DNA from 3 places in the Phytobacter sp. V91 genome. Region 1 is predicted to be linked to each of the others. Evidence: riboswitches for the same ligand, from Rfam matches in the RefSeq annotation. Region 1 holds a riboswitch; each other region holds the start of a gene.
The links. Region 1 has a riboswitch for cobalamin ahead of ACSZO4_RS08305 (ABC transporter substrate-binding protein). Riboswitches for the same ligand answer to the same signal wherever they lie in the genome.

Region 1 (3,265 bases):
CCAATCGGCAGCACCTGCCCGCTGAGCAGAGTGCGGGAAACCACATCGGCGACGATCAGAAAAATGGCGCCGGCGAGGGCGCTGGCGGGCAACAGGCGCGCATGTTGATTGCCGACAATCAGCCGTGCCGCATGGGGGATAACCAGCCCCACAAAGCCAATGGCGCCGACGATCGACACCATAATGGCGGTCATGGCGGTGACGGCGCCAATCAGCACAATGCGGGTGCGTTTTACCGGAATACCCAGCGAGGCCGCCGAGTCGATACCAAAGGTAAAGGCATCAAGATGGCGGGCGTGCCAGAGGCAAATCATCACCCCCACAATGGCGGTGGGGACCGCCAGCGACACGTCCGGCCAGCGGATGCCGCTCAGGTTGCCTAACAGCCAGAACATGATCCCTCGCGCCTGCTCGGCGTTGGCCGATTTGGTAATAATGAGCGAGGTGAGGGCGTTAAACAGTTGAGAGCTGGCGATCCCGGCAAGAATAATATGGGTGGCGGACGCGCTGCGCTGGCCCCGTGCGGCCATCGCCAGCAGGGCCACAAATAAAAACGCGGTCAGGGCGCCAATAAATGCGCCAAAGGACATGGAGATGGCTCCTGCGCCCAGCCCCGTGAGGGCGACCAGCACCGCACCCGTTGAGGCACCGGCTGAGATCCCCAGCAGATAAGGCTCTGCCAGCGCATTTCGCAGCAGCGATTGCAGCACCACGCCGGAGACGGCCAGGCAGGCACCGCAGCAGGCGGAAACAATCGCCCTGGTCAGGCGGTAATTCCAGATAATCCCCGCATCCAGGGGATCCACCTGATAGCCGGAGTCGAAGAACGCGTTGCTCAGGGTTTTCACGACCACCCGCCAGGGGATCACCGTTTCGCCGATGGAAATCCCCGCCACGATCGCGCAGCACAGCAGCACGCTTACCCACAACGCATGGGCGAAAAATCTTGCCATCAGGGGCGTACTTGATACGCGAAGCCGGGTGAGTTCACTCATGCAAAACCTGATTTCCGTGATTAAAAATACCGGAACGGGCGCATGGCACGTTCCGGCGTAAGGGTTAGTGGCTGGCTTTCTCTTTTGCCAGTCCGGATTCCACCAGCGCATCAGCCAGTTTTTCCAGTCCATCGATAGTGCGGATCCCGGCATTCATGGTCTGCACATCGATAACGGTCAGATGATTTTCCTTCACCGCGGGCAGCAGTCGGGTCACCGGATCGGTCTTTAAATAGTCCATCTTCACTTTCCAGTCATCTGCCGGGAAACGGCGGCGGGACATCTCCCCGAGCACAATCACCGAAGGATTGGCCTTCGCGATGGTTTCCCAGCCGACGGTGGGCCACTCTTCAGAGGAATCAATAATGTTTTTGACCCCAAGGGTAGAGGCAATCCAGGCGGCAGGGCCGAGTTTTCCGGCGACATAAGGGTCAAGTTGCAGGTCAGCGCTGGAGAACCAGAACACCGCTGAGACATCTGGCGGGAGCTTATCCAGACGCTGACGGGCTTTTTCTTCGCGGGCTTTCAGGCTGGCAATCAGCGCATCGCCTTTTTCCTGCACGTCGAAGATATTCGCCAGATCGGCCACTTCCTGATACACCAGTTCAATGTTAAACATGCCTTTACGCACGCCATCGCCGCCGTCGGCGTTGTCTTTCGCGCAATCTGCCGGGGCGGTATAGACCGGCACCTTCAGCTCGCTGAACTGCTCATAAGAGGCAACCGTACCCGCCGGGCCTATCTGCCACTCAAACTGGCTGGCGACCAGATCCGGTTTTTTCGCCACAATGCCTTCGAAGCTGGGGATGTTCTGCGCGATGACCGGGACTTTTTCATTGGCCTCTTTAAAGGGGGCCAGCACCGGGCCGAACCACAGTGCGGTACCCGCTACCCGGTCAGCAAGCCCGAGGGCGTAGAGAATTTCGGTGCTGTTTTGCCCGACGGTCACCACCTGACGCGGCGCCTGGGTGAAGGTGATATCGCGACCGCAGTTTTTGATGGTCAGGGGGTAGTGGGGTTGTGCCGCCTGTACGCTGACGCCTGCCAGCAGGGCGGCTGCGCCCATCAGGGTTAACACTGCGCGACGGGCATATTTATTCGCGCTGGTGGTGGTCATTTTCTTCATCATGTTCCTCTGAAAACTGGCGCAGACAGCTGCGCTCCCTTTAATCCATTCCGGGGACAGACACATGACAAGGCATGACATTTACTACACAAAGGTAAGCAGGCCGGGATAACGCAGACAGAGCCCCGGAAGAGAAAACCTGAAACACAATCTGTAACGCGGTAGTAACCAATGCCAGACTCAGTCATCCTACGGACCATCCCGCCCGATAAGTGAAAACAATGTCGATAGCAGGTCTCCTGGCTCGCGGTAACTCGAACATCGGCCTTCCCATTAATTAACTTAACAGTGACCTGCAATTAACAAGGTTAATTGCCTCTGACGTTCAATATCCGCTTACAGTTGCGGGGGCAGCTATGGCATAAGAGAATGTAGACTCCGCACCATATTCCATCTGACAGTTAAAAAACCATCAAATATTGCTATCTGAGAGCGGACTCTATCGGCAATATATTTTTCCGTCAACCATCTAAAAAAGCTGGTCAGGAACAATTTAAAATCACTGGCCTTGTTATTTTGTGATTATAAATCAATTGGTTATATTGTTTTATTGTGTTTGTAATTATTAGTCTGTATATCAACTCAGTGATTCAAATGAGAATTGTTTGATATTTATCAATATTATTGTCTGCTTTATCTTAAGGACCAGACCTGGGGTAATTATTCAACCTGCGGTGGATCAATCATTTTGCTCATTCCCGGCAGCCATAACAGCAAAAACAAAGACCGCCCGCAGCTGAATAAAATATAACTGAGCCACAAGCCATTATTGCCGTAAGGGCCGATAAGCCCCCAACTGACGAGCAGCCATAACGCCAGCGAAAGCAGCATGGAATTACGTACCGGGCGCGTCCAGGTGATACCGGTAAATATGCCGTAAAACACCAGACCGACGCTGGCGCACAGCGGAAATAGCGTCAGCCAGGGCGCATACCTGAGACTGAGCGCAATGACCTCCGGTTGCCGGGTAAACAAACCGATGACTGGTGAAGCAAAAAACGCCCAGACCAGGGCAATCAGCAGCGGAACCCACAGGCAGGAAATTACCGAACATTTCACCGTTCGCGCGAGTAATTGTTTGTCCTTCGCCCCGCGGGCCTGGCCGCTGAAGACGCTGGAGGCATTGGCGAAGCCATCGAACAGG
Region 2 (3,265 bases), on a different contig from region 1:
AGCTATTTTACCACGAACTGTCAGGTGAGAGGTCACTGGATATGACGCAGAAAAATCAACCGTACTGTAGCTTGGCAGAACACGCTGCTCAGGATTGTAGGTTGAGGTTCTGTTGTCATAGCGCTTACCGAAGTATTCCCAGGCAAGGTTCATATCCACATCAAATACTGCCCAGTCAAGCTGATACTTGGCCTGGCGTTTAGCGCGACGCGGCAGCACTTCATTCGTTACATCATCACGCGGGTCAATATATTGCAGCGTTACACGATGCGAGAAGATGCCGGTATCCACGCTTCCCGTCCACTCCACGCCCTTAATCGTGGCAGAGTTGATGTTGTAGTAAGCGGTATTGTTATAAGTGATAAGATTATCAATCTCATAACGATACGCGGACAGGCGCCAGTCCAGCGGACCGGTCAACCCCTCTACGCCCGCTTCCCATTGTTTTGACTCTTCCGGTTTCAGATCCGGGTTTGAAGCTATCGTAAAGCGCTTCGCGCCATATTGCTGTCCAAGAGATGGCGCAAGGAAGCCGGTGCCATAGGAAACGGTCAGGCGATAGTTTTCGACAAACTCCCAGCCCGCTGCCGTCTGCCAGGTGCCGTGCCAGCCAAACTCATCATCTTTATCTTCACGACCAGAAGCCTCAAGCGTGACATCGCCAAACTGTTGCAGGCCTGACAAATAGAGACCAGTGTTGTCACGATCATAGGCGTCACGTGTCGTGGCGTTAGATGAAACCAGCCGCTCCTGCTTCCAGTCCACGCCCGCACTAACCGAACCTTTACCTACCGCAACATTGTTCGCCCACTGGATATAGCGTTGTTCCATATCATCCAGGGTCGTGCCGTCTTCGTACCGACCATAAATACTGCTGTAGTTGTAGTCTTTGCTTTTCTGATAGCTCGCCACCAGCTGCGAAGAGTAGATCCCCTGATTAAAGCTAAGGCCGGTATCCCAGCCCTGGCTGTACAGCTGACGCTCGTCTGCACTGTACTCAGGTAAAAACGGTGGGCTACCCAGATCATAATCCACATTGTTAGTAAAGCTGTACCCGCGGAAGAAGCCGTCGAAATTGTCGTTGAACTTGTGTTGCAGGCTGCCCCAGAACGTTTTGTTGCGGTAACCGTCGCGGTCTGCATCATGATCCCAGCTGGAATCCGGCTGCACGTTAAAGCCGCGGGTACTGGTGTAAGAACCTGCCGCTGTCGCAACGGTATCGCCGAAGCGCTGGCGCACCGTGCCATCAAAGGTTTGATAGCCCTTAGAGCCAATGCTCGCATTAATCTGCGACTGCTCAGTTCCCGTCCGGGTGATGACGTTAACCACACCGCCAATCGCTCCGGAACCATAAACGGTAGAACGCGGTCCACGGATATATTCAACACGCTGTACCAGCGAGAGAGGAATTTGGTTCAGTTCAGGATCGTTCGAGATACCCGAACGCGCGACCGGCACGCCGTCAATCAGCAACAACAGATGCTTTGCTTCCGTACCACGTACATAGACCGAAGCTGTCTGGCCCAGGCCGCCGTTTTGCGCAATATCAACGCCAGGCAGACGACGTAAGACATCGACCAACGAACGGGACTGCCAGCGATCGATATCCTCGCGGGTTACCACCTCCGTCGGTGCCAGTACGGTTTTTGCCGGCTGTTGAAAACGATTTGCTGTTACGACCAGAGTGTCCGGGTTACTGTCCTGCGCCCAGCCAGAAAATGCCGTGACGGAGAGAGCCGTCAGCAGCGAAGCTTTTTTAATCATTGTGTGAGCATCCACAAAATAAGAAGGATGCCGCAGGTACCATCAATAGCTCGCGATGATGGCGCCAGATGCGACGTAATTCCGGCAGGTCTTCGGGCTTGGAGGTACTACAAGATGATGACTTCCCACTTTTATACCCGTCATACTTCACGTTGTCTGTGCGTTGGCTTTACTCGGCCTATGGCCTCGCCCCTTCAGGGCCAGCGCAAGCGCTGTTCAAACTGGCATAGCCAATTTGTCCTCGCTCACCCCTGTCACTTACTACAGTAAGCTCCCGGGGATTCACTGCGTTGCCGCCTTCATCCAACCCGAACTATTTAGGGTATATATAAGCAGTGTCTGCTTTCGCTATCATCCCACCCTTCCTTACCGCTGCGCGTCAGCCCCAGATTTACACTGGATTCCCTTTTAACTTACAGAACCGGAACAAGGATGCTACATTCATAAACATATGGATGTCCAGACTGCTATGAGAGGAATCGAAAAAACATCCGCTACTGGACATCCCCTGAGCAATCCCTACAATCCCCGCGTTATTCTTAATCACTCAGGACACACAATGACACCCGAGCACCTGCCAACAGAACAGTACGAAGCGCAACTGGCCGAGAAAGTCGTGCGTCTGCAATCGATGATGGCGCCCTTCTCCGCGCCCGTGCCCGAGGTGTTCCGCTCACCGGTCAGCCATTACCGTATGCGCGCGGAATTCCGCATCTGGCATGACGGCGATGATCTGTACCACATTATTTTCGATCAGCAGACCAGGGACCGCATTCGCGTCGACAGCTTCCCGGCAGCCAGCGAACTGATTAACCAGTTGATGACCGTGCTGATGGGGAACCTGCGCGAAAATAACATCCTGCGCCACAAGCTCTTCCAGATTGATTATCTGACCACCATGAGTAACCAGGCCATTGTCACTCTGCTGTACCATAAAAAGCTGGATGACGCCTGGCGTGAAGAGGCGACCCGTCTGCGCGATGCCCTTCGGGCGCAAAATTTGAACGTGCAACTGATTGGCCGCGCCACCAAAACAAAAATCGAGCTGGACCAGGATTTTGTTGATGAGCGCCTGCCTGTTGACGGCAAAGAGATGATTTACCGCCAGGTCGAAAACAGCTTTACACAACCCAACGCGGCAATGAACGTGCAGATGCTGGAGTGGGCATTAGGTGCAACCAAAGGGTCAACCGGGGATCTGCTGGAGTTGTACTGTGGTAACGGTAACTTCTCACTGGCCCTGGCGCGTAATTTCGATCGCGTGCTGGCGACAGAAATCGCCAAACCCTCAGTGGCCGCAGCCCAGTACAACATCGCCGCTAACCACATCGATAATGTGCAAATTATCCGTATGTCGGCAGAAGAGTTCACTCAGGCGATGAACGGCGTGCGGGAGTTCAACCGTTTACAGGGTATCGATCTAAAGAGTTATCAATGCGAGACGATTTTCGTCGATCCCCCGCGCAGCGGGCTGGATAGCGAAACGGAGAAGATGGTGCAG
Region 3 (3,265 bases), on a different contig from region 1:
TGCCGATAGCCCGGTATTTTTCATGCTTGTAGCCGACCATGGAATCCAGGGTATTGACCGCTTTGTAGGCCATCGCCAGCGGCGCACCGCCGAGTAATAAAAAGAACAGAGGGGCAATAACGCCATCGACGGTGTTTTCAGCAACGGTTTCGACTACCGCACGGGTGATTTGCGGCGGTTGCAGCTGTGAGGTATCGCGCCCGACAATCCAGGAGAGTTTTTCCCGGCTGTCGCTCAATGTGCCGTGGCGTAAAGCGCGCTCGACTTCCCGCGCCGCATCATCCAGGCAGCGGGCTGCCAGCAGGGTGTAAATCATCCACACTTCAACGCACCAGCCAAACCAGGGGTGAATCTTTGTCGCAAGCGTTAACACTCCCCATGCCACACCCCAGGTAATGCCAACAACAACCAGCCACATCACCCCGCCGCCGATACGCAGCGCGCTGGCTGAGTGACAAACCCGACGCACTCCACGTTGGGTAAAATTGATCAGTGCGCCAATCCAGCGCACCGGATGCGGCCAGTGCGGGGGATCCCCCAACCAGCGGTCAAGCAGCCAGGCCACACACCAGGCGAGGACGGTCATCCTGCGCTCCTTGCGGCGCTAATCCAGCGATGCAGCATCTCAGGTCGCTGGGCGAAGTGAATGTGGAGATAACTGGCGTAGGTATTCCCTACCTGCCAGCCGCCCTGCCACTGCGACAAAATTTTGCCATCGCGGCTTTTCTGGCAATCCATGACGGCAGCCTGTTTCGGGGTAAAGTCGGAATAGTGGAATTCATGCCCGCGCAAGGTTTCGCCTTCATCGGCAAGCAGCGTCGGCTGGCATGCAGTGGCTTCGCAGTAGCCAAAACGGGTCAGCCGTTTGCCCATCTGGCTGTCGCCGGGGATCACATTGGCCAGCGAGTGAACGTTACCCTCCAGATCGCGTAACCTTGTCCCCAGGTACATCAGGCCGCCGCATTCCGCGTAGATGGCCACGCCACGCTGGTGGGCCGCGCGAACAGACGCCAGCATGCTGGTATTTTCCGCGAGCGCACGGGCATGCAGTTCCGGATAACCCCCACCCAGCCACAGCATCTGGCATTCGGGCAGACTGGCGTCATGCAGCGGACTGAAACGCACAATCTTCACCCCGCTGTTTTCCAGCAATTGCAGATTGTCCGGATAGTAAAAATTGAAAGCCTCATCATCGGCGAGCGCCAGCGTCAGGCCTTTCCCGGCATCGGCGGCGGGTAGTGGCGGCCATTCGCCAGGCGGCAATGTCGCAAGCGCGCTAAGGGAAAGGAGCCTGTCGATATCCAGAGTCTGTTCAATACGGGCAGCAAAATCACGCCATGGCCGGGTATCGATATGCGACTCCCGGGCGGTCACCAGCCCCAGGTGACGCTCAGGCAGAACAACCTCAGGTGTTACCGGTACGTATCCGAGCGCAGGAATACCGCAGTAGTGCTCTATGGCGTGTTTAAGGAGTTGATAATGGCTGTCGCTGTTCACGCGGTTAACGATCACCCCGGCAATACGCAACCGGGAGTCAAAATGCTGAAATCCCATCACCGTAGCGGCAATAGAGGTGGAGACCGCTTTACCGTCCACCAGCAGGATAACCGGCACGCCCAGTTGTTTTGCCAGCGCCGCGGTGCTGCAATAGTTCGGATCCGTGCCATAGCCGTCATACAGCCCCATCACACCTTCAATCACCGCGATTTGCGCTGTTTGCATCTGCTGGTTAAACAGGGCATTGAGGGTCGCAGCGGGTAGCATAAAACTATCGAGATTGCGGGACGGAACGCCGGTAAGGGCGGTATGCCATGTGGTATCGAGGTAATCCGGACCCACTTTGAACGGCTGCACCCGTTTGCCACGCTGCTGCAATGCATTCAGCAACCCAAGCGTGACCGTGGTTTTACCACAGCCGCTTCCGGTACCGGCAAGAATAAAGGCGCAACGCTCGTCAGACATACCTTCAGGCCCCGTTCGGGGTGGAAAGGCTGTGTCAGGATGCGTGGAATCCCAGTGCAGTGACTGTACGCGTCTGAGCAACCGACTTCCCACCGAAGTTGTTGAGTGTCATCCATCAGGTCGGTCTTCTGGCTTAGCGTCATCCTCGCCCGCCCTTCCCGACCTTGCGGTCAGTGGTTATAACGGGGTTGTCAGCATCACAGCAGCGGGGGCTGCGGGGGATTCTCACCCCCTTCCCTGCCGCAAAACGTTTGCGGCGAACCTGATAGCTTTAATGGTTTACCTCTCAGCAGATTCAGTTTCTTCTGGCTGAGTGAAACGGTAAATTTTCCCTGACTGCAATCTATCGCATCATGGAAATAAAAACTGGTTGAGTTTACCCTCATCAGGACAATAATTTGTTGCGCTATAACAATTTATTGCCTGCCATTTTCTTTAACGCCTTATTTAAACGGCAGTTCAGGCGATTTTATTGCCCCGGTGAATAACAAAATATTGTTATCGGAAATTTAATCACCGTCATAGTTTGCATTATTTTGCAGGCGAAAAACTTGCGGCGTGACCTGATAAGTTTGCCGAAAAACTTTGCAAAAATAACTGGTCTGGGAAAAGCCTAAATTGCGCGCAATACTGGCAATACTCCAGTCACTGTGGCACAGCATCTCTTTCGCACTGGCCATACGCTGGCTGTTTACCCACGCATTAAAGCCGATGCCCTGATATTTTTTGAACAATTTACTGAAGTAATAAGGGCTGAGATAAACATGCGCGGCCACATCCTCAAGGCGCAACTCGTCCGAGAGATGGGCATCAATATAGCGCAGGGCTTTCTTCATTTTACCGTCATGCGGCCCCTGACTACGGCTGTTTTTCGCACTCTCCGGGGACTGCTGTTGATCTTTGATCACCACAAAATTGATCTGTTTTTTCAGGCAATTTTCAACGATAAGCTTGAGCAGATCCGCCGAGGCTATCACCCGCGAATAGTCCATTTCCGGCACGTTAAGAAACTCATCCATCAGCGTCTTATCGTCCTGCCAGCGATCGTCAATGTTAAGAATATTAATCAATTCAACGTCGTCGCCTTCACGTAAGCGTACCTGGCCACACAGAACGAAACCAACCAGATGCCCGGCAATCACCAGCGGAATGGAAAAATCCGTTAACCCGGCATGGCATCGGTAGATACAGGGCTGATTGGATTTTGAGGACTCAAAACCGCCGCAGCGGTCACTCATGCGGCAACGGGCGCTATGCTGTGGGTTCTGCCGCATCAACTGGCAAAAGGGGGTAAAATTAAAAA

Region 2: it holds a riboswitch for cobalamin, as region 1 does, so the genes downstream of both, btuB (TonB-dependent vitamin B12 receptor BtuB) here and ACSZO4_RS08305 (ABC transporter substrate-binding protein) in region 1, are expected to answer to the same signal.
Region 3: it holds a riboswitch for cobalamin, as region 1 does, so the genes downstream of both, ACSZO4_RS10185 (cobyrinate a,c-diamide synthase) here and ACSZO4_RS08305 (ABC transporter substrate-binding protein) in region 1, are expected to answer to the same signal.

The regions. Positions count from the first base shown of each region.
Region 1 covers NZ_CBFFRJ010000030.1:5,013-8,277, forward strand. The annotation lists gene ACSZO4_RS08300 (FecCD family ABC transporter permease) at 1-995, opposite strand, end outside; gene ACSZO4_RS08305 (ABC transporter substrate-binding protein) at 1,060-2,061, opposite strand; cobalamin riboswitch at 2,334-2,551, opposite strand; gene ACSZO4_RS08310 (MATE family efflux transporter) at 2,782-3,265, opposite strand, start outside.
Region 2 covers NZ_CBFFRJ010000177.1:981-4,245, forward strand. The annotation lists gene btuB (TonB-dependent vitamin B12 receptor BtuB) at 1-1,764, opposite strand, end outside; cobalamin riboswitch at 1,831-2,205, opposite strand; gene trmA (tRNA (uridine(54)-C5)-methyltransferase TrmA) at 2,324-3,265, shown strand, end outside.
Region 3 covers NZ_CBFFRJ010000039.1:15,919-19,183, forward strand. The annotation lists gene cbiB (adenosylcobinamide-phosphate synthase CbiB) at 1-586, opposite strand, end outside; gene ACSZO4_RS10185 (cobyrinate a,c-diamide synthase) at 583-1,962, opposite strand; cobalamin riboswitch at 2,064-2,243, opposite strand; gene pocR (transcriptional regulator PocR) at 2,472-3,265, opposite strand, start outside.